DNA from 4 places in the Streptosporangium sp. NPDC049376 genome. Region 4 is predicted to be linked to each of the others. Evidence: riboswitches for the same ligand, from Rfam matches in the RefSeq annotation. Region 4 holds a riboswitch; each other region holds the start of a gene.
The links. Region 4 has a riboswitch for cobalamin ahead of ACIBVQ_RS30520 (CbtB domain-containing protein). Riboswitches for the same ligand answer to the same signal wherever they lie in the genome.
Positions count from the first base shown of each region.

Region 1 (5,561 bases), on a different contig from region 4:
TCGCGGAGCCTGGCCGTCTCACGTTCGCTCTCCCTGAGGCGTTCGGCGAGGGCGGCGACCCGGTCGGCGACCTCCGCGCGGGGGGCGTTGAACTGCTCGGCGATCCGGGAGACGAGGTCGCGCTCGCGGGCGAGGTAGCGGAAGGACTCGATGCCGGTGACGGCCTCGATGCGGCGCTGCCCCGAGCCGACCGACGACTCGGCGGTGACGGCGACGCCGCCGATCTGGGAGGAGCGGTCGACGTGGGTGCCGCCGCACAGCTCCCGTGACCAGGCGCCGCCGATCTCGACGACCCGGACGGTCTCGTCGTAGGTCTCGCCGAACAGCGCCAGCGCCCCGATCTCACGGGCCTCCCGAAGGGGCATGTGGCGCACCTCGACCGGCAGGTCCCCGCGGATCGCGACGTTGGCGGCGTCCTCGATCTCCCCGCGGGCTCCGGCGGGCAGGGCACCGCGCCAGGAGAAGTCCAGGCGCAGGTGGCCGGGCCGGTTGTAGGAGCCGGACTGCAGGGCGGCCGGGCCGAGCGTGGCGCGCAGCGCGGCGTGCACGACGTGGGTCGCCGAGTGGGCCTGGCGGGCGCCCGCGCGCCACTCGGGGTCGACCTGGGCGCGTACGGGCTGTCCCGGCGCCAGTTCCCCGTCCAGGACGCGCACCTGGTGCACGACCAGCCCGGGGACGGGGCGTTGCACGTCCAGCACCTCGGCGGACAGGCTCGGGCCGTGCAGGGTTCCCGCGTCGCTCTCCTGGCCGCCGGACTCGGCGTAGAACGGGGTGCGGTCGAGGACGACGCCGACGATCTGGCCCGCGACGACCGTGGCCACGGGCGCCCCGTCGCGGAGCACGGCCAGGACCGTCGAGTCGGTGGTCAGCGTCGTGTACGCCCGCCAGTCGGTGGGGCCGTGCTCGTCGAGGAGGGCGCGGTGCAGTCCGGTGTCGGCGTGGCCGGTCTTCCTGGCGCGGGTGTCCTCACGGGCGCGGCGCCGCTGCTCGGCCATCAGCTCCCTGAACCCGGTGACGTCCACGTCGAGGCCGTGTTCGGCGGCGATCTCGACGGTCAGGTCGATCGGGAAGCCGTAGGTGTCGTGCAGCTTGAAGGCCGTGGCCGCAGGCAGCCGTTCCCCGGTCCGGATGATGGCCCGGTCGAGCAGCGCGCTGCCCTGGCGCAGCGTCGAGCGGAAGGTCTCCTCCTCGCCGTAGGCGTAGGCCGAGATCCGGTCGAAGTCGGCGGCCAGCTCCGGGTAGGAGGGCGCCATGCAGTCGCGGGCCACCGGCAGCAGTTCGGGCAGGACCGGGTCCTCGTAGCCGAGCAGCCGGACGGCGCGGATCGCCCGGCGCAGGATCCGGCGCAGCACGTAGCCACGTCCCTCGTTGGAGGGGGTGACGCCGTCGCCGATCAGCATGAGCGCGGTGCGGACGTGGTCGGCGACGACCCGGAGCCGGACGTCGTCGGGGTGGCTCTCGGCCGCGGACGGCCCGGAGCGCACGCCGTACCTGGTTCCGGTCAGCGCCGCGGCGGCGTCCAGGACGGGCCGGGTCTCGTCGGTCTCGTAGAGGTTGTCGACGCCCTGGAGCAGCGCCGCCATGCGTTCCAGGCCCATGCCGGTGTCGATGTTGCGGGAGGGCAGCTCGCCGAGGATCGGGTAGTCCTCCTTGCCGACGCCCTCGCCCCGCTCGTATTGCATAAAAACGAGGTTCCAGAATTCGAGGTAACGGTCCTCGTCGACCTCGGGCCCGCCCTCTCGCCCATAGGCCGGGCCACGGTCGTAGTAGAGCTCGGAGCAGGGCCCGCACGGCCCGGGGACGCCCATGGACCAGAAGTTGTCGGCCTTGCCGCGCCGTACGATGCGGGCCTCCGGCAGGCCGATCACGTCCCGCCACAGGGCGTGGGCCTCGTCGTCGTCCAGGTAGACGGTGGCCCAGATCCGGTCGGGGTCGAGGCCGTAGCCTCCCTCGGCCCGAGGCTTGACCGTCAGGTCCCAGGCGAGCCTGATCGCCTCCTCCTTGAAGTAGTCGCCGAAGGAGAAGTTGCCGCTCATCTGGAAGAACGTGCCGTGCCTGGTGGTCTTGCCGACCTCGTCGATGTCGAGGGTGCGGATGCACTTCTGCACGCTGGCCGCCCGGGGGGACGGCGGTGTCCGCTGCCCGAGGAGATAGGGCTTGAACGGCACCATGCCCGCGTTGACGAACAGCAGCGTCGGGTCGTCGGCGGGCAGCGGCGCGCTGGCGGCCACGGTGTGCCCCGCCGCCGCGAAGTGCTCAAGGAACCGCCGTTTGACCTCCGCCGTCCGCACTTGCCCTCCCGAATGCCGCCAGTCTTTGCAATTGCAAATTTGTTGCAACAAGGCATCGTACAGCCGCCGGAACCGGAAGCCATCTTCAGCGCATCAACGGCTTCGTGCAATGATGACCGGCGAAGGCGAGCGCGGACGAGGAAGCCGGTGCGAATCCGGCGCGGTCCCGCCACTGTGATCGGCGAGCGGACCCCCACGAGGTCACCGCCCCCTGCGGGGTGGGAAGACGGGGGCGAGCATCGACCCGAGAGCCAGGAGACTCACGCGGTCGCCTCCTCGACGAACTGGGGCGGATCTCCCCGGAGAGGAGCGGGTCGGCCGATGGATGACCTCGCGTGGCGACGACCGCACGAGCCCTCCGCGCCGACGTGTGCCCGGAGACGACCTCCTGGCCGGTTCCGTGACCTTCCGGCAGGGCCGTCCCATGGTGCAGATCCCGTGAGAGGAACCGTCCGTGACGGTCAGACGTCCCCTGTCCCTGTTGCTCGCCCTGTCCTGTGCCATGCTCCTGGCCGGTTGCAGCGCCTCCTCCGGAGCCCCGGCTGAAGCCCCTGCCGGGGCCGTCGCGGGCTTCCCGGTCACCCTCGATGACTGCGGCGTCAGGACGACCTACGACCGCCCGCCGCGGCGGGCGGTCTCGCTCAACCAGCACGCGACCGAGGTGATGCTGGCGCTGGGACTGCAGGGGTCGATGGTCGGCACCGGATATCTCGACGACAAGGTCCTGCCCGAGTACCAGGCCGCCTACGACGGGGTGAAGGTGCTCTCCAGGCAGTACCCCTCCTACGAGGCGCTGCTGGCCGAGGAGCCCGACTTCGTCTACGGCGGTTTCTCCAGCGCCTTCGACGAGAAGGAGGGCCGCGGCCGCGACGCGCTGGGCAAGGCCGGGATCGACACCTACCTCAACGTCGAGCAGTGCCCGTCCGGCCCGGTGGACATGGACCTGATGGACCGGGAGATCCGCAACGTCGCCACGATCTTCGGCGTGCGCGAACGGGCCGAGGCGCTCATCACCCGGCTGCACGAGCCCCTGGCGCGGGTGAGGGAGAGGCTCGCCGACGTCGAGCCGGTCAGGTTGTTCGTCTACGACAGCGGCGACAAGACCGCCTTCACCGCCGGGGGCAAGGGCGTCGGCGACGAGATCATCACGCTGGCGGGCGCGCGGAACGTCTTCACCGACGTGGACAAGACGTGGGCCGACGTGTCGTTCGAGCAGGTCGCCGAGCGCGCGCCCGACTGGATCGTCGTCTACGACTACGGCGAGGAGAAGGTCGAGGACAAGAAGAGGTTCCTGCTGTCGAACCCGGCGCTCGCCGACGTTCCGGCGATCAGGCACAGGCGGTTCGCGGTGCTGCCGCTGTCGTCGGTCGTGCTCGGGGTCCGGGCGCCGTCGGCGGTTGAGTCGCTGGCCCGGCAGATCCACCCCGACCGGTTCGAGTGAGCGGCCTGACCGGGCTCTCCCGGACGACGCCCGTCACCCGGCGCCCCGGCCTGCCGTACCCGCTGACGCTCGCGCTGTGCGCGCTGCTGCTCGGCGGGGCGGTCACGGCGGGGGTCGCGGCCGGTTCGATCAGCCTGCCCGCCGAGCAGGTGTGGGGCATCCTGCTGCACCGCCTCCACCCCGCGCTGGCCGAACCGGTCTGGTCCCCGGTCAGGGAGACCGTCGTCATGGACGTACGGCTGCCGCGGGTGATCCTGGGCGGGGTCATCGGCGCCGGTCTCTCGGTCTGCGGGATGGCGTTGCAGGCGCTGGTGCGCAACCCGCTGGCCGATCCGATGCTGCTTGGCGTCTCCTCCGGCGCCAGTGTGGGCGCGGTGAGCGTGACGGTGTTCGGCCTGACCTTCCTCGGACCGTTCTCACTGCCGGTCGCCGCGTTCGCGGGGGCGCTGGCGGCGCTGGTCACGGTCTATTTCCTGGCCCGGTCCGGCGGGCGGATGACCACGGTACGGCTGGTGCTGGCCGGGGTGGCGACGGCCGAGGTGCTCTCGGCGGCGGCCAGCTTCCTGGTGGTGACCTCCGACGACCCGCACCGGGCCCAGTCGGCCGTCCGCTGGATGCTCGGCGGCGTCGCCGGGACGACGTGGACGACGGTGTGGGTGCCCGCGGCGGCCGTGACGGCGGGCACCGTCGTCCTGCTGGGCGTCTCGCGCCCGCTGAACCTGCTGCTGGCCGGGGAGGAGGCAGCCGCCTCCCTGGGGCTGGACGTGCACCGCTTCAGGACGGCGCTGTTCGTGCTGGTGGCGATGGTGATCGGCACCGTCGTCGCGGTCAGCGGGGCCATCGGGTTCGTCGGGCTGATCATGCCCCATGTGGTGCGGCTGCTCGTCGGTGCCGACCACCGGCGGGCGCTTCCGGCCACGGCGCTGCTCGGGGCGGCGTTCCTCATCACGGCCGACCTGGTCGCCAGGACGCTGATCACCCCCGAGGAGATACCGGTGGGGATCATCACGGCGCTGGTCGGCGGGCCGTTCTTCCTGTGGCTGATGCGCAGGAGGACCTGATGGGCGCTCTGGCCGTACGGGAGGTCTCGGTGCGGATCGGCGGCAGGGACCTGGTGCGCGCGGTGACGTTCGAGGTGGCCCCCGGTGAGGTGCTCGGCCTGGCCGGGCCCAACGGCGCGGGCAAGTCGACCCTGCTGAGGACCCTCTACCGGGTGCTGCGCCCCACCGCCGGGCAGGTGCTCCTCGACGGGCACGACGTGTGGCGGACGCCGGGCAGATGGCTGGCCCGCCGGCTGGCCGCGGTGCTTCAGGACGGCGGCGGCGACTTCGGGCTGAGCGTCCACGACGTGGTGTCCATGGGACGTACCCCGCACAAACGGGCCTTCGACGGCGACTCCCCCGCCGACCGGGCGATCATCGCCGAGGCGCTGGAACGGCTGGACGTGGCCGATCTGGCCCACGCGCCCTTCGACCGGCTCTCCGGCGGGGAGAGGCAGCGGGTGCTGATCGCCCGAGCGCTGGCGCAGCGGCCGGAGGTGATGGTGCTGGACGAGCCGACCAACCACCTCGACCTGCGCCACCAGCTCGACGCGCTGCGTCTGGTGCGCGGACTCGGGATCACCGCGGTGATCGCACTGCACGACCTCAACCTGGCCGCCGCGTTCTGCGACCGCCTGTGCGTCATGGACGGCGGCGCGGTCGTGGCGCTCGGGACCCCGCGCGAGGTGCTGACGCCTGAGCTGCTGCGGGACGTCTACCGGGTGGACGCCGAGGTCGGCGCGCATCCGAGGACGGGCGTCCCCCAGGTGACGCTGATCACCGAGGGGG
Region 1 is NZ_JBITMT010000008.1:135,341-140,901, reverse strand. It holds gene alaS (alanine--tRNA ligase) at 1-2,291, opposite strand, end outside; cobalamin riboswitch at 2,427-2,553, shown strand; gene ACIBVQ_RS21615 (ABC transporter substrate-binding protein) at 2,746-3,732, shown strand; gene ACIBVQ_RS21610 (FecCD family ABC transporter permease) at 3,729-4,793, shown strand; gene ACIBVQ_RS21605 (ABC transporter ATP-binding protein) at 4,793-5,561, shown strand, end outside.
Region 1: another riboswitch for cobalamin. It lies ahead of ACIBVQ_RS21615 (ABC transporter substrate-binding protein); the one in region 4 lies ahead of ACIBVQ_RS30520 (CbtB domain-containing protein).

Region 2 (5,561 bases), on a different contig from region 4:
CTGGCGGGCGCGCAGGATGGCCAGCACCAGGTCGACGCGGACGGCGCCCTGCGGGGCCGCGCCGAGCACGTGCAGGCCGTCGCGGATCTGGACGTCCTTGACCTCGCACAGCCAGCCGTCCACGTGCAGCAGGAAGTCGTCGAACTCGGCGTCGTGCGGACGGTCCTCGATGCCGAGGTCGTGGTCGAGCCTGGCGGCCTGGATCAGCGTCCAGATCTGCGCCCGGATCGCGGGCAGCTTGGCCGGGTCCATCGCGGCGATGGAGGCGTGCTCGTCGAGGAGCTGTTCAAGCCTGGCCATGTCGCCGTAGATGTCGGCGCGGGCCATCGGCGGGACGAGGTGGTCGACCAGCGTGGCGTGGGCGCGGCGCTTGGCCTGGGTGCCCTCGCCGGGGTCGTTGACCAGGAACGGGTAGATCAGCGGCAGGTCCCCGAGGGCGGCGTCGGGGCCGCAGGAGGCCGACAGGCCCGCCGACTTGCCGGGCAGCCACTCCAGGTTGCCGTGCTTGCCGACGTGCACCACGGCGTGCGCGCCGAAGCCGTCGGACAGCCAGCGGTAGGCGGCCAGGTAGTGGTGGCTGGGCGGCAGGTCGGGGTCGTGGTAGATGGCGATGGGGTTCTCGCCGAACCCCCGGGGCGGCTGCACCATGACGACGACGTTGCCCGCGCGCAGCGCGGCCAGCACGATCTCACCGTCCGGATCGGCGGAGGTGTCGACGAACAGTTCACCGGGCGGAGGTCCCCAGTGCTCCTCGACCGAGGCCCGCAGGTCCTCGGGCAGCGTGGCGAACCACGCGGCGTACCGGGAGGCCTTGATCCGCACCGGGTTGCCCGCGAGCCGTTCCTCGGTGAGCCAATCAAGGTCCTGGCCTCCGGCGGCGATGAGGGCGTGGATCAGCGCGTCGCCGTCCTGCCCGGTGACGCCGGGCAGTTCGTCCTCGGCGCCGATGTCGTAGCCGTGCTCGCGCATCGCGGCAAGCAGCCGCACCAGGCTCGCCGGGGTGTCGAGGCCGACGGCGTTGCCGATCCTGGAGTGCTTGGTCGGGTAGGCCGACAGCATCAGCACGATCCGCCGCTCGGCGGGCGGGACGTGCCGCAGGACGGCGTGCCGTACGGCGATGCCCGCCACGCGGGAGGCCCGCTCGGGGTCGGCGACGTAGACGGTCAGGCCGTCCCCGTCGATCTCCTTGAAGGAGAACGGCACCGTGATGATCCGCCCGTCGAACTCGGGGATCGCCACCTGGGTCGCCGCGTCGAGCGGGGAGAGGCCGTCGTCGTTGGCCTCCCAGGCGGCCCTGCCGCCGGTCAGGCACAGGCCCTGCAGGATCGGCACGTCGAGTTCGGCGAGCGCGCCGACGTCCCAGGCCTCGTCGTCGCCGCCCGCGGACGCGGTGGCCGGGCGGGTACCGCCCGCGGCCAGCACGGTCACCACCAGGGCGTCGACCGTGCCCAGGGTGTCGAGCAGGCCCTGCTCGGCGCTGCGCAGGGAGGCGCAGTAGACGGGCAGCGCGCGGGCGCCCGCGTCCTCGATCGCGGCGCAGAGCGTCTCGACGAAGGCGGTGTTGCCCGCGACGTGGTGGGCGCGGTAGTAGAGCACGCCGACGACCGGGCCCTCCTCGCGGCGCGCCCGGCGTTCGAGCACGCCCCAGGCGGGCGTCGGGGCGGGCGGGGCGAAGCCGTGGCCGGTCAGCAGCAGCGTGTCCGACAGGAAGCGGCCCAGTTCGGCGAGGTTGGCGGCCCCGCCGTGGGCGAGGTAGGCGTGCGCCTCGGCGCACACCCCGCCGGGCACGGTCGACAGTTCCATCAGCTCGGCGTCCGGCGCCTGCTCGCCGCCGAGCACGACGACGGGCAGCGGCCCGGCGAGCAGGGCGTCCAGGCCCTCCTCCCAGGCGCGGCGCCCGCCGAGCAGCCGTACGACGACCAGGTCGGCGCCCTCGACGAGGGGAGGCAGGTCCCCCGCGGTGAGCCTGGCGGGATTGCCGAGCCGGTAGTCCGCGCCGCTGGCGCGGGCGCTGAGCAGGTCGGTGTCGGAGGTGGAGAGCAGGAGGATCATTCGCCACGCTCCCCGGCGGGGAGCGGCGCGGCCGTGAACGGCGGTGCGGGCTTGCGGCTGGGGAACGGCGAACAGCGCACAGGGCTTTCCTCCCTCGGGGTCCTCGCCCCGGGTCGTCGTCGGCTACGACGGCTGGAGTCTCCTGGCTCCCGGATCGATGCTCCCCCCGGCCTTCCCGCCCGTTGCCGGACCGTGGCTGGATGGGGTTCGCTCCCCGGTTACAGTGGCGGGACCGCGCCGGATTCACACCGGCTTCCTCCCTTTTGCCGTCGCCAACGATGAGACTACGGCAGCGAGGTCCCCGCAAGAAACTGGAGTTACCATCCTCAGCGTGTCAAAAGGTCACTTCTCCGGACGATCTCATCCCGACGCGTGCCCGGGGGCGCTCCAGGTGCATTCCGCGGCCGACGGCGGCCTGGCGCGCGTCAGGGTGCCCGGAGGGCGCCTGACGGCCCCGCAGCTGCGCGAGCTGGCCTCGGCCGCCGAGACCTGCGGCAACGGCGTCGTCGAGCTGACCTCCCGGGCGAACGTCCAGGTGCGCGGACTGGGCGCCGGGGACGACTTCGCGGCCCGCATGGCACAGGCGGGGCTGCTGCCCTCGGCCACCCACGAACGGGTCCGCAACGTCCTGGCCTCACCGCTGAGCGGCCTCGACGGCCGGGGGATTCTCGACGTGGGACCGCTGACCCGTGAGCTCGACCTGCGCCTGTGCGGCACGCCCGCGCTCGCCGGCCTGCCGGGGCGGTTCCTGTTCGCGCTCGACGACGGCCGGGGCGACGTGGCCTGGCTCGGGGCGGACGCCGCGATCCTGCCGACCGGCCCCGGCGAGGTGGCGTTGCTGCTGGCCGAGACCGACAGCGGCCTGCGGATGCCGCCGGAGTCGGCGGTCGCCGCGCTGCTGACCGCCGCCGAGGCGTTCCTGGCCGAGCCCGGGGTGCGGGAGGGCCGTGTGTGGCGGATCGGCGAACTGCCCGGCTGCGCGGAGCGCGTCGCCGCCCGGGTCGCGGCCGCCCTGGAGACGACCTCCGCCCCCGTACGGCGGGCCCCCGTCCCGGCGCCCTCCCACGGTCCCGTCGGGGCCGTCGAACAGCCCTCAGGCCTGAACACGCTCGGCGTCACGGTGCCGCTGGGGCGGCTGACCTCCGCCCAGGCCGCCCTGCTGGCCAGCCTGGCCGTCGAGGAGGTACGGCTGACGCCGTGGCGCGGCGTCGTCCTGCCCGGCCTGTCCCCGGCCGCTCTCTCCGAGGTCGCCGGGCGGCTCGTCGCCGCCGGGCTGGTCCTCGACCCGGCCTCGCCGTGGACGGGCGTGACGGCCTGCGCGGGACGGCCCGGCTGCGCGAAGTCACTGGCCGACGTGCGGGCCGACGCCGCCCGCTGGATCGCGGCCGAGAGCGACCCGCCCTCGGCCGTCCCCGCCCGCCCCGGTACGCTCCCGGTGCACTGGGCGGGCTGCGAACGACGTTGCGGCCGCCCGCGAGGACGGGCCGTCGACGTGGTCGCGACCACGACCGGCTACCGGGTCCTCCTGGAGGACAGCGGCTTGGACAGCGGCCCGGAAAGCGGCCTGAACTGCGCGGACACCGAGGAGACCACGGCCGCCGTGGCGGCTCTGAGAGGGGAAACGTGACCGACTACGTCCGGGACGGCGCGGAGATCTACCGGCGTTCCTTCGCCACCATCCGCGCCGAGAGCGACCTGGACGGCCTGCCGCCGGATGTCGCCCAGGTGGCGGTCCGCATGATCCACGCCTGCGGGATGGTGGACCTGGTCGCCGACCTCGGCTGGTCGCCGGGCGTGGTCGCCTCGGCCAGGGCGGCCCTGCGCGCGGGGGCGCCCGTGCTGTGCGACGCGATGATGGTCGCCTCGGGGGTGACCCGGCGCCGCCTGCCCGCGGGCAACGAGGTGCTCTGCACGCTGGGTGAGCCCGGCGTGCCCGAGCTGGCCGTACGGCTCGGCACCACCCGCAGCGCGGCCGCCCTCGAACTGTGGCGCGACCGTCTCGAAGGGGCGGTCGTCGCGATCGGCAACGCGCCGACCGCGCTGTTCAGGCTGCTGGAGATGGTCGAGGAGGGGGCGGGACGGCCCGCCGCCGTGCTCGGCGTGCCGGTGGGTTTCATCGGCGCCGCCGAGTCGAAGCAGGCGCTCGCCGGGCATCCGGCGGGTCTGGAGTACCTGGTCGTGCACGGGCGCCGGGGTGGGAGTGCGATGGCCGCCGCCGCGGTCAACGCGATCGCGAGTGAGGTCGAGTGAACGACACGTCAGCGGGACGGCTCAGGGGCGTCGGGCTCGGCCCGGGAGACCCGGAACTGGTGACCGTCAAGGCGGCCAGGCTCATCGGGGAGGCGGACGTCATCGCCTACCACAGCGCCCGCCACGGCAGGAGCATCGCCCGCTCGGTGGCGGCGCCGTACCTGCGGGAGGGGCAGATCGAGGAGGCGCTGATCTACCCGCTCACCACGGAGACCACCGACCACCCCGGCGGCTACCAGGGCGCCATCGACGACTTCTACGCCGACTGCGCGCTGCGGCTGGCCGCCCACCTGGACGCGGGCCGCGACGTGGTCGTGCTGTGCGAGGGCGACCCGCTCTTCTACGGCTCCTACATGCACATGCACAAGCGGCTGGCCCACCGCTACGTCACCGAGGTCGTGCCCGGGGTGACGTCGGTGAGCGGCGCCGCGGCCGTGCTCGGCAGGCCGCTGGTCGAGCGGGACGAGGTCCTGACGGTGCTTCCCGGCACGTTGCCCGCCGAGGTCATCGCCGAACGCCTGGCCGCGACCGACTCCGCGGCGATCCTCAAGCTCGGCCGTACCTTCACCAAGGTTCGCGACGCGCTGGCCGAGGCGGGCCGTCTCGACGAGGCGTGGTACGTGGAGCGCGCGACCACCGGCGCGCAGCGCCTGGCCCCGCTCGCCGAGGTGGACCCGGACAGTGTGCCGTACTTCTCGCTGGCGCTGGTGCCGAGCCCGGTCAACTCCGGCCTTCCCGGCACCCACGGTGAGAGCCGGGCCCCGGAGCGCGTCCAGGGCGGCGAGGTCGTCGTGGTCGGGCTCGGGCCCGCCGGGCGGCCCTGGCTGACACCGGAGGCTCAGGAGGCGTTGGCCGCCGCCGACGACCTCGTCGGGTACGGCCCCTACCTGGACCGCGTCCCGCCGAACCCGCGCCAGCGCCGTCACCCGACGGACAACCGGGTGGAGGCCGAACGGGCGGCGCACGCCCTCGAACTGGCCGCGGCCGGGGCGCGGGTCGCGGTGGTCTCCTCCGGCGACCCCGGGGTGTTCGCGATGGCCAGCGCGGTGCTTGAGGTCTCCTGCGAGCCGAGGTTCGCCGACGTTGCGGTGCGGGTGCTGCCCGGCCTGACCGCGGCGCACGCGGTGGCCAGCCGGGTCGGGGCGCCGCTCGGCCACGACTACTGTGTGCTGTCGCTGTCCGACCTGCTCAAGCCGTGGGAGGTCGTCGCGGACAGGATCAGCGCCGCCGCGCGGGCCGACCTGGTCCTGGCGATCTAC
Region 2 is NZ_JBITMT010000034.1:9,375-14,935, forward strand. It holds gene cobN (cobaltochelatase subunit CobN) at 1-2,052, opposite strand, end outside; cobalamin riboswitch at 2,169-2,372, opposite strand; gene cobG (precorrin-3B synthase) at 2,384-3,679, shown strand; gene ACIBVQ_RS39045 (precorrin-8X methylmutase) at 3,676-4,302, shown strand; gene ACIBVQ_RS39050 (precorrin-2 C(20)-methyltransferase) at 4,299-5,561, shown strand, end outside.
Region 2: another riboswitch for cobalamin. It lies ahead of cobN (cobaltochelatase subunit CobN); the one in region 4 lies ahead of ACIBVQ_RS30520 (CbtB domain-containing protein).

Region 3 (5,561 bases), on a different contig from region 4:
TGGTAAACGCCAACATGGCTGCGTATGGTCCTCCTCTGTGTCGACGGCATGGCATCCCCACGAGGACCTCATCGCCCACCTGACCCGGACGAGCGCGCTCGGTCCGGGAGAGGCCGCGAGGGTGGTGGCGGACGTGCTGGCCTACTTCTCCGAGCCCACCGAGGAGTTCGTCCGGCGGCGTCACGCCGAGCTCAAGTCCAGGGGGCTGGTCAACGACGCGATCTTTCCCAGGATCGCCGCCGAGCTGAGCTCCCGCCGTGTCGCCGCACCGGAACTGTCCCTGCGCCAGTTGCGCCGGATCGTCTACGGGTAAGGAGCGGTCAGATGTGCGGAATCGTGGCCTACGTGGGGCCGAAGGACGCGGCCCCCATCCTGCTTGAGGGCCTGCAGCGCCTTGAGTACCGCGGTTACGACTCGGCCGGCGTGGTGGTCTCCAACAGAGGCCTGAAGATGCGCAAGGTCAAGGGCAGGGTCGCCGACCTGGCGGCCGTAATGCCCGCCAGGTTCAAGGGAACCCTGGGCATCGGGCACACCCGCTGGGCGACCCACGGCGCGCCCAGCGACGTCAACGCCCACCCGCACCTGTCCGCCGACGAGCGCGTCGCCGTCGTGCACAACGGCATCATTGAGAACGCCGACGAGCTGCGGGCCAAGCTGGAGGCCGACGGCGCGGTCTTCCTGTCGGAGACCGACACCGAGGTGCTCGCCCACCTGATCGCCCGCACCGTCGAGGACACCGACTCGCTGGCGGAGGCGGTCCGCGCCGCGCTCAAGCGGGTCGTCGGCACCTACGGCGTCGCGGTGGTCGACGCCCGGCGCCCCGGCGAGGTGGTCGTGGCGCGCAACGGCAGCCCGATCGTGCTGGGCATCGGCGAGAAGGAGATGTTCGCCGCCTCGGACGTGGCCGCGCTGGTCCGCTACACCCGCCAGGTGGTGCACCTGGAGGACGGCGAGCTCGCGGTGCTGAAGGCCGACGGCTTCAACACCTTCTCCAGCGACGCGCGGGAGACGGCCAAGGAGCCGCTGACGGTCGACTGGGAGGCCGGGCACTACGACACCGGCGGCTACGAGCACTACCTGCTCAAGGAGATCTCCGAGCAGCCGGAGACGGTCGCCAGGACGTTGCGCGGGCGCCTCGACGACCGCTTCCACATCGCCCATCTGGGCGGGCTCAACATGGACGCGCGGGAGAGCCGCTCCTTCCGCCGGGTGAAGATCATCGGATGCGGCTCGGCCTACTACTCGGGCCAGATCGGCGCCCAGCTCATCGAGGAGCTGGCGCGCATCCCGTCGGACGCCGAGCCCGCCAGCGAGTTCCGCTACCGCAGCCCGGTCGTCGAGCCGGACACCCTCTACGTGGCGATCAGCCAGTCGGGGGAGACCTACGACACCCTGGCCGCCGTCCAGGAGCTCAAGCGCAAGGGCGGCCGGGTGCTCGGCATCGTCAACACCGTCGGCAGCGCCATCGCCAGGGAGGTCGACGGCGGTCTCTACCTGCACGCGGGCCCCGAGGTCTCGGTGGCGAGCACCAAGGCCTTCACCTCGACCGCGGTCGCCTTCGCGCTGCTCGCCCTGCACCTGGGAAGGGTGCGCGACCTGTCGCCCGCCGACGGCCGGCGCATCGTGGAGGGCCTTCGCGCGCTGCCCGGCCAGATCGGGGAGATCCTCGCCCTCGAACCCCGGATCAAGGAGCTGGCCGGCAAGTACGCCGGCTCGCCGAGCATGATGTTCGTCGGCAGGGTCAGGGGATACCCGGTGGCCAGGGAGGGCGCGCAGAAGCTCAAGGAGGTCTCCTACGTGCACGCCGAGGCCTACCCGGCCAGCGAGCTCAAGCACGGGCCGCTGGCGCTGATCGGCCCGGAGATGCCGACCGTGGCGGTCGTCCCCGACGACGAGCTGCTGGACAAGAACCTCACCACGCTGGGGGAGATCCGCGCGCGCGGCGGGCGGGTGCTCATGGTCGGGCACCGCGAGGCCGATCCCCGGCTGGCCGACGACTGCCTGGTGGTGCCCAGGAACGAGATCGAGCTCGACCCGATCCTGCTGTCGATCCCGCTGCAGCTGTTCGCCTACCACGCGGCCGTCGCGCTCGGCCGCGACGTGGACAAGCCGCGCAACCTCGCCAAGAGCGTCACCGTGGAGTGAGCGCCTGATGCCCCAATTGCGGTGCAGAGAGTGACATATCTGCAACGTAGGGTATCGAGAGATCTGGGGGATCTCGGCGGAAGGGACGCTTATGCACCGTAGGCGATTCCTCGCGCTCGCGCTGGGGGTCATGGTCGCCGGGGGCTGCGGTGACATGGGAGGCCCCGGTGCGGGGTGGGCGCGCAGGCTGACCATCGTCGCGCCGGTCGTCCGCGGGCGGCGCTGGGACCAGGCCGCCCACGCGCTGGCCGCGATCCTGACCGGCGAGAGGATGGCCGGTGCGGTCGAGGTGAGCGGCGCGGGCGCCCAGGGGATGGCCGCCCTGACCGCGTTCGCCGCCGCCGTCGGGGGCCCCTTCGCGCGCGAGGGCCGGGTGTTCCTGGCGGGCGTGCCGATGCTGGCGGGCGGCGAGACCGCCGACGCGGACTCCGTGCTGGCGGCCTCGACCCCGCTGGCCAGGCTGGCCGGAGACTGGTCCGTCCTGGCCGTCTCCCCGAACTCCCTGCTGCGGACCTTCGAGGACTTCGTCGCGGCGCTGCGCCGCGACCCGGCGCGGCTGGTGGTCGGGGGAGGGGCCGGGGGCGGCTCCGACCACGTGCTCTACGGCATGATCGGCAAGTGCCTCGGCGTCGACGTCAGGCTGATGGAGTACGCGGGTTACCCGACCGAGTCGGAGGCCGTCGAGGCGCTGCACGAGGGGCGGGTGGCCGCGCTCCTCGGCTCGGCCGGCTCCCTCCTGCCGAAGATCGCCACGGGCCGGCTGATGCCGCTCGCGGTCTCCTCGGGGGAGCGGATCGACGGCATCGACGCGCCGACGCTGATGGAGCGGGAGGTGCGCCTGGAGTACGCCGACTGGTGCGGGGTGCTCGGTCCCCGGGCCATGAGCCCCGATGACCGGGACGGGGCGGTCGCCCTGTGCGACCGGATCGACGCCTCGCCCCGATGGCAGGCCGTGTGCGCGGCCAACGGCTGGCACCGGGCGTACCTGAGCGGTGACGACTTCCGCCGGTGGCTGGTCACGGAGACCCGCCGTACCCGCGCGGTGCTCAACGAGCTCGGGTTGCTGAGCATCCCCGACACAAACTGTTGGGGTGGTTGCGTCAGGCGGCACTAGATGTAGGATCCTGGTCGTCGCTGGTTCGCCCACGAGGGCGAGGCAACAGGGAACCCGGTGAGAGACCGGGACTGCCCCGCAGCGGTGAACGGGAACGAAAGCCGTCAACTGAGCACTGGGTGAACCACGCCCGGGAAGCGACGGCCGGTAGGAGCGCGCGTCACGCCCGTGAGTCCGAAGACCTGCCCGCGGTGTGTGGAGAGGGGACCGACCAGGTCCCCGCTCGGCACGAGAGTTGTCCAGGGCTTCGAGGGAGAGCCGCGGGACGAGGCGGTCCGGCGTGCCCGGGAGCCGCCCGTTGACGCGCGCCCTGCTCCGTGAGCCGTACGGGGATTACCTGCACGAGGGGTGGCACGTGACACAGACCTTGGCCGAGAAGGCGGAGAAGACCGGGCACTCGCCGGACGATCGCAGGCGGGCGATCGAGGAGGCCGCGGCCCGGGTGATCACCGACCCGGAGAACTCCAGAGCCGCCGCCAGGCTGCTGACCGGCCTGATCGCCGAGGAGGCCGCCGAGCACGGCGTCACGACCTTCTCCGAGTCGATCGCCGCGACCCACGGCGCGGGGCTCCTGCAGGACGGGCTGGCCGCCTTCGTCGCCGCCAACGCCGCCGCCCTCGACGCGCTGGTCGACCCGGCCGCCGACGACAGGTTCGAGTACTTCGGGCTGCGCACCGTCTACGACCGCTACCTGCTGCGCCACCCGAGCACCCGCAAGGTCCTCGAACGCCCCCAGCACTTCCTGCTGCGCGTGGCCTGCGGTCTGTCGGAGACGGTCGAGGAGGCCGCCGAACTGTACGGGCTCATGGCCACCCTGTCCTACCTGCCCAGTTCGCCCACCCTGTTCAACTCCGGTTCCCGCAGGCCCCAGCTGTCCTCCTGCTTCCTGCTCGACTCCCCGAGGGACGAGCTAGAGGCCATCTACCAGCGCTACGGCCAGGTCGCCCGCCTGTCGAAGTACGCCGGGGGCATCGGCATCGCCTGGACCCGGGTCCGCTCGCGCGGCTCGCTGATCCGCGGCACCAACGGCCACTCGAACGGCATCGTGCCGTGGCTGCGCACCCTCGACTCCAGCGTCGCCGCCGTCAACCAGGGCGGCCGTCGCAAGGGCGCGGCCTGCGTCTACCTGGAGCCCTGGCACGCCGACATCGAGGAGTTCCTCGAACTGCGCGACAACACCGGCGAGGAGGCGCGCCGTACGCACAACCTGAACCTCGCCAACTGGATCCCCGACGAGTTCATGCGGCGGGTCGAGGCCGACGAGATGTGGTCGCTGTTCGACCCCAAGGAGGTCCCGCACCTCACCGACCTGTACGGCGAGGCGTTCGAGGAGGCCTACCGCAGGGCGGAGGCCGAGGGCGGATTCGTCAGGCAGGTCCCGGCCCGCGCCCTGTACGGTCGCATGATGCGCACGCTCGCCCAGACCGGCAACGGCTGGATGACCTTCAAGGACGCCTCGAACCGGACCTCGAACCAGACGGCCCGTCCGGGCAACGTCATCCACCTGTCGAACCTGTGCACCGAGATCCTGGAGGTCACCAGCGACGCGGAGACCGCCGTCTGCAACCTCGGCTCGATCAACCTGGCGGCCCACCTCACCGCGGACGGTGTGGACTGGGAGCGGCTGCGCCGTACGGCTCGCACCGCGGTCAGGTTCCTGGACAGGACCATCGACCTGGGCTTCTACCCGACGCCCGAGGCCCGCGCGGCCAACGAGCGCTGGCGGCCCGTCGGGCTGGGCGTGATGGGGCTGGCCGACGTCTTCTTCGCGCTGCGGCTGCCGTTCGACTCGCCGCGGGCGCTTGAGCTGTCGACCCGGATCGCCGAGGAGATCGCGCTGGCCGCCTACGCCACCTCCAGCGACCTGGCCGCCGAGCGAGGGCGCCACCCCTCCTACGGGGACACCCGCGCCGCCGACGGCGTACTGCACCCCGACCACTACGGGGCCGCCCGTTCGGCGGAGTGGACGGCGCTCAGGGAGCGGATCGCCGTGACCGGCCTGCGCAACTCGCTGATGATCGCGATCGCCCCCACGGCCACCATCGCCTCCATCGCGGGCTGCTACGAGTGCATCGAGCCCCAGGTGTCGAACGTCTTCAAGCGCGAGACCCTCTCCGGGGAGTTCCTCCAGGTCAACCGCTATCTGGTCGCCGACCTCACGGCCCGGGGCCTGTGGACCCCGCAGATCAGGGACGCGATCAAGCGGGCGGACGGCTCGATCCAGGACGTCCCGGGCATCCCCGACGACCTCAGGACGCTCTACCGGACCGCGTGGGAGCTGCCGCAGAAGGCGCTGATCGAC
Region 3 is NZ_JBITMT010000016.1:20,587-26,147, forward strand. It holds gene ACIBVQ_RS30700 (hypothetical protein) at 38-313, shown strand; gene glmS (glutamine--fructose-6-phosphate transaminase (isomerizing)) at 325-2,145, shown strand; gene ACIBVQ_RS30710 (Bug family tripartite tricarboxylate transporter substrate binding protein) at 2,237-3,259, shown strand; cobalamin riboswitch at 3,264-3,464, shown strand; gene ACIBVQ_RS30715 (ribonucleoside-diphosphate reductase subunit alpha) at 3,615-5,561, shown strand, end outside.
Region 3: another riboswitch for cobalamin. It lies ahead of ACIBVQ_RS30715 (ribonucleoside-diphosphate reductase subunit alpha); the one in region 4 lies ahead of ACIBVQ_RS30520 (CbtB domain-containing protein).

Region 4 (5,561 bases):
ATCTTCACCGGCAACGAGAACGAGTGGGTACAGCTGATCGTGATGCCGAAGTACGCGGCGTACTTCGTCGGCGGCATGGCCTTCTTCCTCATGACCAAGCACGGCCCCAGGCCGGTGCTGTGGTGCGTGGCCGGGCTCAGCGGCGGGCTGGCGGTCTACGCGGCCCTGGCCAGGGTCGAGGGCCGCATCGACGCGGTGGGCTACGCCGCGATGCCGGTGCCCGGCTGGGCGGTCGTCGTGACCGTCGTGATCTTCTACGTGCTCATGGCGCTGGTGGCGCTGGGCGCCCTCGGCTGGCTGCGCTGGCGCGGGCTGGTCGTGCTCGGCGCGCTGACCTACCCCCTCTACCTGTTCCACTCGACGGTCGCCGCCGTGCTCGTGCCCGTCCTGCGCGACACGCTCGCGCCCTGGCTGACCGTCGCGGTCACCGTGCTGGTCACGCTGGTGCTGTCCTACCTGGTCCACCGGCTCGTCGAGCGGCCCATCCAGGAGTTCGTCAAGGCCAGGCGGCGGCGGGCGGCCGTACCACAGGGGAGGCACGGACGCGGTCCCGGCGGGGGAGCGGTTCCCGCTCCGGGGGCCTCGGGAGAAAACGCCTCAGAAAAGGCCTCTGTGCCATAACTGTCTGGTCACCGGGGATAGTGAAGGGTCTAGGGTCGGGGATATATACGGCGGAGTAGTCGTCCTGGATGAACAGAGGGTGCGCATGACGGTACGGCGGGTGATGGGCATCGAGACCGAATACGGCATCTCCGTGCCCGGACAGCCGGGGGCCAACGCGATGGTGACCTCCTCCCAGGTGGTGAACGCCTATCTGGCGGCCTCGGCGGCCAGGGCCAGGCGGGCACGCTGGGACTTCGAGGAGGAGAACCCTCTGCGCGACGCCCGGGGCTTCGACCTGTCCAGGGAGGTGGCCGACCAGAGCCAGCTCACGGACGAGGATCTGGGCCTGGCCAACGTGATCCTCACCAACGGGGCCCGGCTGTACGTGGATCACGCCCATCCCGAATACTCGACTCCCGAATGCACCAATCCACGAGCCGCGGTGATCTGGGACAAGGCGGGGGAGCGCGTCATGCACGACGCCGCGACGCGCGCCTCGGCCGTCCCCGCCAACGCTCCGATCCAGCTCTACAAGAACAACACCGACAACAAGGGCGCCTCCTACGGCTGCCACGAGAACTACCTGATGCGGCGCGCCACGCCGTTCGCAGACATCGTCAGGTATCTGACCCCGTTCTTCGTCTCCCGGCAGGTCGTCGTCGGTGCCGGCAGGGTCGGCATCGGCCAGGACTCCCGGGGCGAGGGCTTCCAGATCAGTCAGCGTGCCGACTTCTTCGAGGTCGAGGTCGGCCTGGAGACCACGCTCAAGCGGCCGATCATCAACACCAGGGACGAGCCGCACGCCGACCCGGAGAAGTACCGCAGGCTGCACGTCATCATCGGCGACGCCAACATGTCGGAGATCTCGACCTACCTGAAGCTGGGCTCGACCGCGCTGGTCCTCGCCATGATCGAGGACGGCTACTTCACCCGTGACCTCGCGGTCGACAACCCGGTCCAGGCGCTGCGCGCGGTCTCCCACGACCCCACGCTGAAGTACGAGATCGCGATGCGCGACGGCCGCAGGCTCACCGCGGTGCAGCTGCAGATGGAGTATCTGGAGCTGGCCCGCAAGTACGCCGAGGAGCGCAGCGGGAACGGCGTCGACGAGATCACCAAGGACGTCCTCGACCGCTGGGAGTCCGTCCTGACCCGTCTGGCCGAGGACCCGATGCAGCTGTCGCGGGAGCTCGACTGGGTGGCCAAGCTCGAACTGCTGGAGGGCTACCGTACCCGTGACGGCCTGGCCTGGTCCCACCCGCGACTGCAGCTGGTGGACCTGCAGTACTCCGACATCCGCCCCGAGCGCGGCCTGTACAACCGGCTGGTCGCCCGGGGCAGGATGCAGCGCCTGGTGACCGAGGACGAGGTGCGGCGGGCCATCGAGGCGCCGCCGAGCGACACGCGGGCCTACTTCAGGGGTCGTTGCCTGAGCCAGTTCAGCGAGTCGGTCGCCGCCGCGTCCTGGGACTCGGTCATCTTCGACATCCCGGGCAGGGAGTCCCTGCAGCGCGTTCCGACCATGGAGCCGCTGCGCGGTACGAAGGCCCATGTCGGAGAGCTGTTCGACCGCTGTCGCACCGCCGCCGACCTGGTCACCGCTCTCACCGGCGATCAGTGACCTCCCGTGCGGGCGGGTGCTCCCGCCCGCGCGGTTTATGGCTTTGTGTCCGCTATTGCATGGATTGACGGACGCTGTGAACCGGTATACATTCCGGGTGTTTTGTGGCGGTGCGAGGGAAATCCGGTGAGATTCCGGTGCGGTCGCGCCACTGTAACCGGCCCGAGAGGGCGGGGAGCCAGGTCACTCGGCCGCCACCGACCTACGAAAAGGGGCGCGTCAATCCCCTGAAGGAGGTGGCCGTGAGCCAGATCTCTGCTCCGCCGGTCAAGCCCATCCCGCTCGGTTCGCTCACCCGCTGGCTTCTCGCCGTACCGGTGCTGCTGCTCCTCGCCTACCTGGTCGCCTTCGACCAGGGCGCGATCTCGCAGGCCGGTAACTACCTGCACGAACTCATGCACGACGGGCGTCACCTGCTCGGTGTTCCCTGCCACTGAGCGCACCGAGCCACACGTGATCACCAAACTCATCGTCAGAGGCATGCTCGTCGGCCTTCTCGCAGGACTGCTCGCCGGGGTGTTCGCCTACACCGTGGGCGAACCCCGCGTCGAGCGGGCCATCGCGCTGGAGGAGGCCGCGGCGGCCTCCTCCGGTACCGGTGCCCACAGTCACGAGGCGGCCGAGCCCGCCCACTCCCACGGGGAGGAGGCGCCGGTCAGCAGGAACGGCCAGCGCTTCGGCCTCTTCCTCGCCCTGGCCCTGTACGGCCTGGCTCTCGGGGGCCTGTTCGCCCTCGTGTACGCGGGCGTGCGCGGCCGGGTCGGCCCGAGATCGGAACCGCTGCTGGCGGTCTCCCTCGCGGCGGCGGCGTTCGTCGCGATCGTCCTTATCCCTTTCGTGAAATATCCCGCCAACCCACCGGCCGTCGGTGACCCGGAGACGATCAACCAGCGCACGGTGCTCTACCTGGTCGCCGTCGCCATCGGCATCCTCTCCGTCGGCGCCGCGGCGGCCGCGCACCGCTACGTCTCCTCCGAGGAGGCGTGGCCGCGCTGGCTCGCGGGCGGCGCGGCGCTGCTGGTGCCGGTCGCGGCGGCCTGGATCCTGCTGCCCGGGATCGACGAGGTGCCCGAGGGGTTCCCCGCCGGTCTCCTGTGGGACTTCCGCCTGGCCTCCCTCGGGACACAGGCGGTGTTCTGGCTGGGCGTAGGAGCCCTGTTCGCCTTCGCCGCGCGCAGGCGCAGCCCGGCGTGACGGCCCCCTCGGGGGTCGCGCGCCTGCTGCTGGTCTGTCACGCCTCGACACGGGCGACGGCACGGGCGGCCTTTCCCGGAGACGAGCCGCTCGACGGGAACGGCCTGCGCCGCGCCCGGGCGCTGGCCCCGCGGATCGGTCCGGGCCGGGCCGTCCGCGGAGCCGAGCTGCGTTGCGCGCAGACGGCCGAGGCGCTCGGCCTGCGTGCCGGGCCGGAGCCGTCGCTCGCCGACTGCGACTACGGGCGCTGGCGCGGCATGACGCTGGCCGAGGTCGAGGCGGCCGATCCCGAAGGACTCGCGGCCTGGCTCACCGACCCGGCGGCGGCCCCCCACGGCGGGGAGCCGATCACCGGACTCGTCGGCCGGGTCGCGGCCTGGCTCGCGGTCCTCGGCCCGGGGCGGACGGTCGCCGTCACCCACGCCCCGGTGGTCAGGGCCGCGGTCGTGCACGCCCTCGGCGCCCCGGCCCATGCCTTCTGGCGCGTCGACGTCGCGCCCCTCGCCCTGGTGACGCTCACCGGGCGGGGCGGACGCTGGCGGCTGAGTTACCCCGTATGACGAGAGCCGAGGAGGCAGTCAAGGTGCGCGACCTGCGCTATCCCTTCACCGCGATCGTGGGGTCGGAGGACCTCAAGCTCGCCCTGATCCTGAACGCCGTCTCCCCCGGTGTCGGCGGAGTCCTGGTCAGAGGGGAGAAGGGCACGGCCAAGTCCACGATCGTGCGGGCGCTCGCGGCGCTGCTCCCGCCCGTCGAGGTGGTGCGTGGCTGCCGCTTCTCCTGTGACCCCGCCGCCCCGGACCCCGGCTGCCCGGACGGCCCGCACGAGGCCGCCCCCGGCACCGTACGGCCCGCCAGGCTCGTCGAGCTGCCGGTCGGCGCCTCAGAGGATCGCCTCGCGGGCTCGCTCGACCTGGAACGGGCGCTCACCGAGGGGGTGAAGGCCTTCGAGCCCGGCCTGCTCGCCGACGCGCACCGGGGCGTCCTCTACGTCGACGAGGTCAACCTCCTGCACGACCACCTGGTGGACCTGCTGCTCGACGCCGCCGCGCTCGGCACCTGTTACGTCGAACGCGAGGGAGTCTCGGTACGGCACGCCGCCAGGTTCCTGCTGGTGGGGACCATGAACCCGGAGGAGGGGGAGCTACGTCCCCAGCTCCTCGACAGGTTCGGGCTGACCGTGGAGGTCAGGGCGTCGCGGGAGGTGTCCCAGCGGGCCGAGGTGGTCCGGCGGCGCCTGGCCTTCGAGGCCGACCCGGTCGCCTTCGCCGCCTCGTGGCAGGCGCGGGAACGGGAGCTGGCCACGCGTGTCGCCGAAGCCAGGGCCAGGGTCGCCGAGGTCACCCTGCCGGACTCCGCGCTGCGGAGCATCGCCACGGTCTGCGCCGCCTTCGAGGTCGACGGCCTGCGGGCCGACCTGGTCACCGCGCGGGCGGCCATCGCGCACGCCGCGTGGCGGGGCGGGACGACCGTGACGGCCGAGGACGTCCGCGAGGCCGCCAGGCTCGCCCTCCCGCACCGCCGCCGTCGCGACCCCTTCGACGCGCCGGGCCTGGACGAGGCCAGGCTGGACGAACTCCTCGACCAGACGCCCGAGGACCCGGAGGAGCCGGACGACCCCGGTGACGGTCCGGAGGGCGGCCCCGGCGACGGCCCCGAGGGCGGTCCAGGAGGAGGCCCGGACAGCCCGGGGAGCGGCCCCGGCGGTTCCGGCGAGGACGTCTCGGGGACGGAGCCGGCCGAGCCGGCGAGCCGGGAGGGCGTCCCCGCGCCCGCCGGGGGAGACGCCGCGACCGGGCGGACGGGAGACGACCGGGTCGCCGAGGCCGACCCCGCGAGGCGCGCCAGGCTGTTCACCGTGCCCGGTCTCGGCGCCGGGGCCCCGGGCCGCAGGTCCAGGGCCGCGACCCCGCTGGGCAGGGTGACCGGGGCCAGGGTCCCGGGGGGACGGCCCGCCTCACTGCACCTGCGGGCGACCGTCGAGGCCGCCGCGCCGTACCAGGTGGGACGGGGCAGGAGCGGGCCCGGCCTGCTGCTGCGGCGCGAGGACCTCAGAGAGGCCGCGCGCGAGGGCAGGGAGGGCAACCTGGTGCTGTTCGTCGTGGACGCCAGCGGATCCATGGCGGCCAGGCGGCGCATGCGC
Region 4 is NZ_JBITMT010000015.1:157,992-163,552, forward strand. It holds gene ACIBVQ_RS30510 (acyltransferase family protein) at 1-621, shown strand, start outside; gene dop (depupylase/deamidase Dop) at 707-2,224, shown strand; cobalamin riboswitch at 2,316-2,435, shown strand; gene ACIBVQ_RS30520 (CbtB domain-containing protein) at 2,467-2,661, shown strand; gene ACIBVQ_RS30525 (CbtA family protein) at 2,678-3,418, shown strand; gene ACIBVQ_RS30530 (histidine phosphatase family protein) at 3,415-3,978, shown strand; gene ACIBVQ_RS30535 (putative cobaltochelatase) at 3,975-5,561, shown strand, end outside.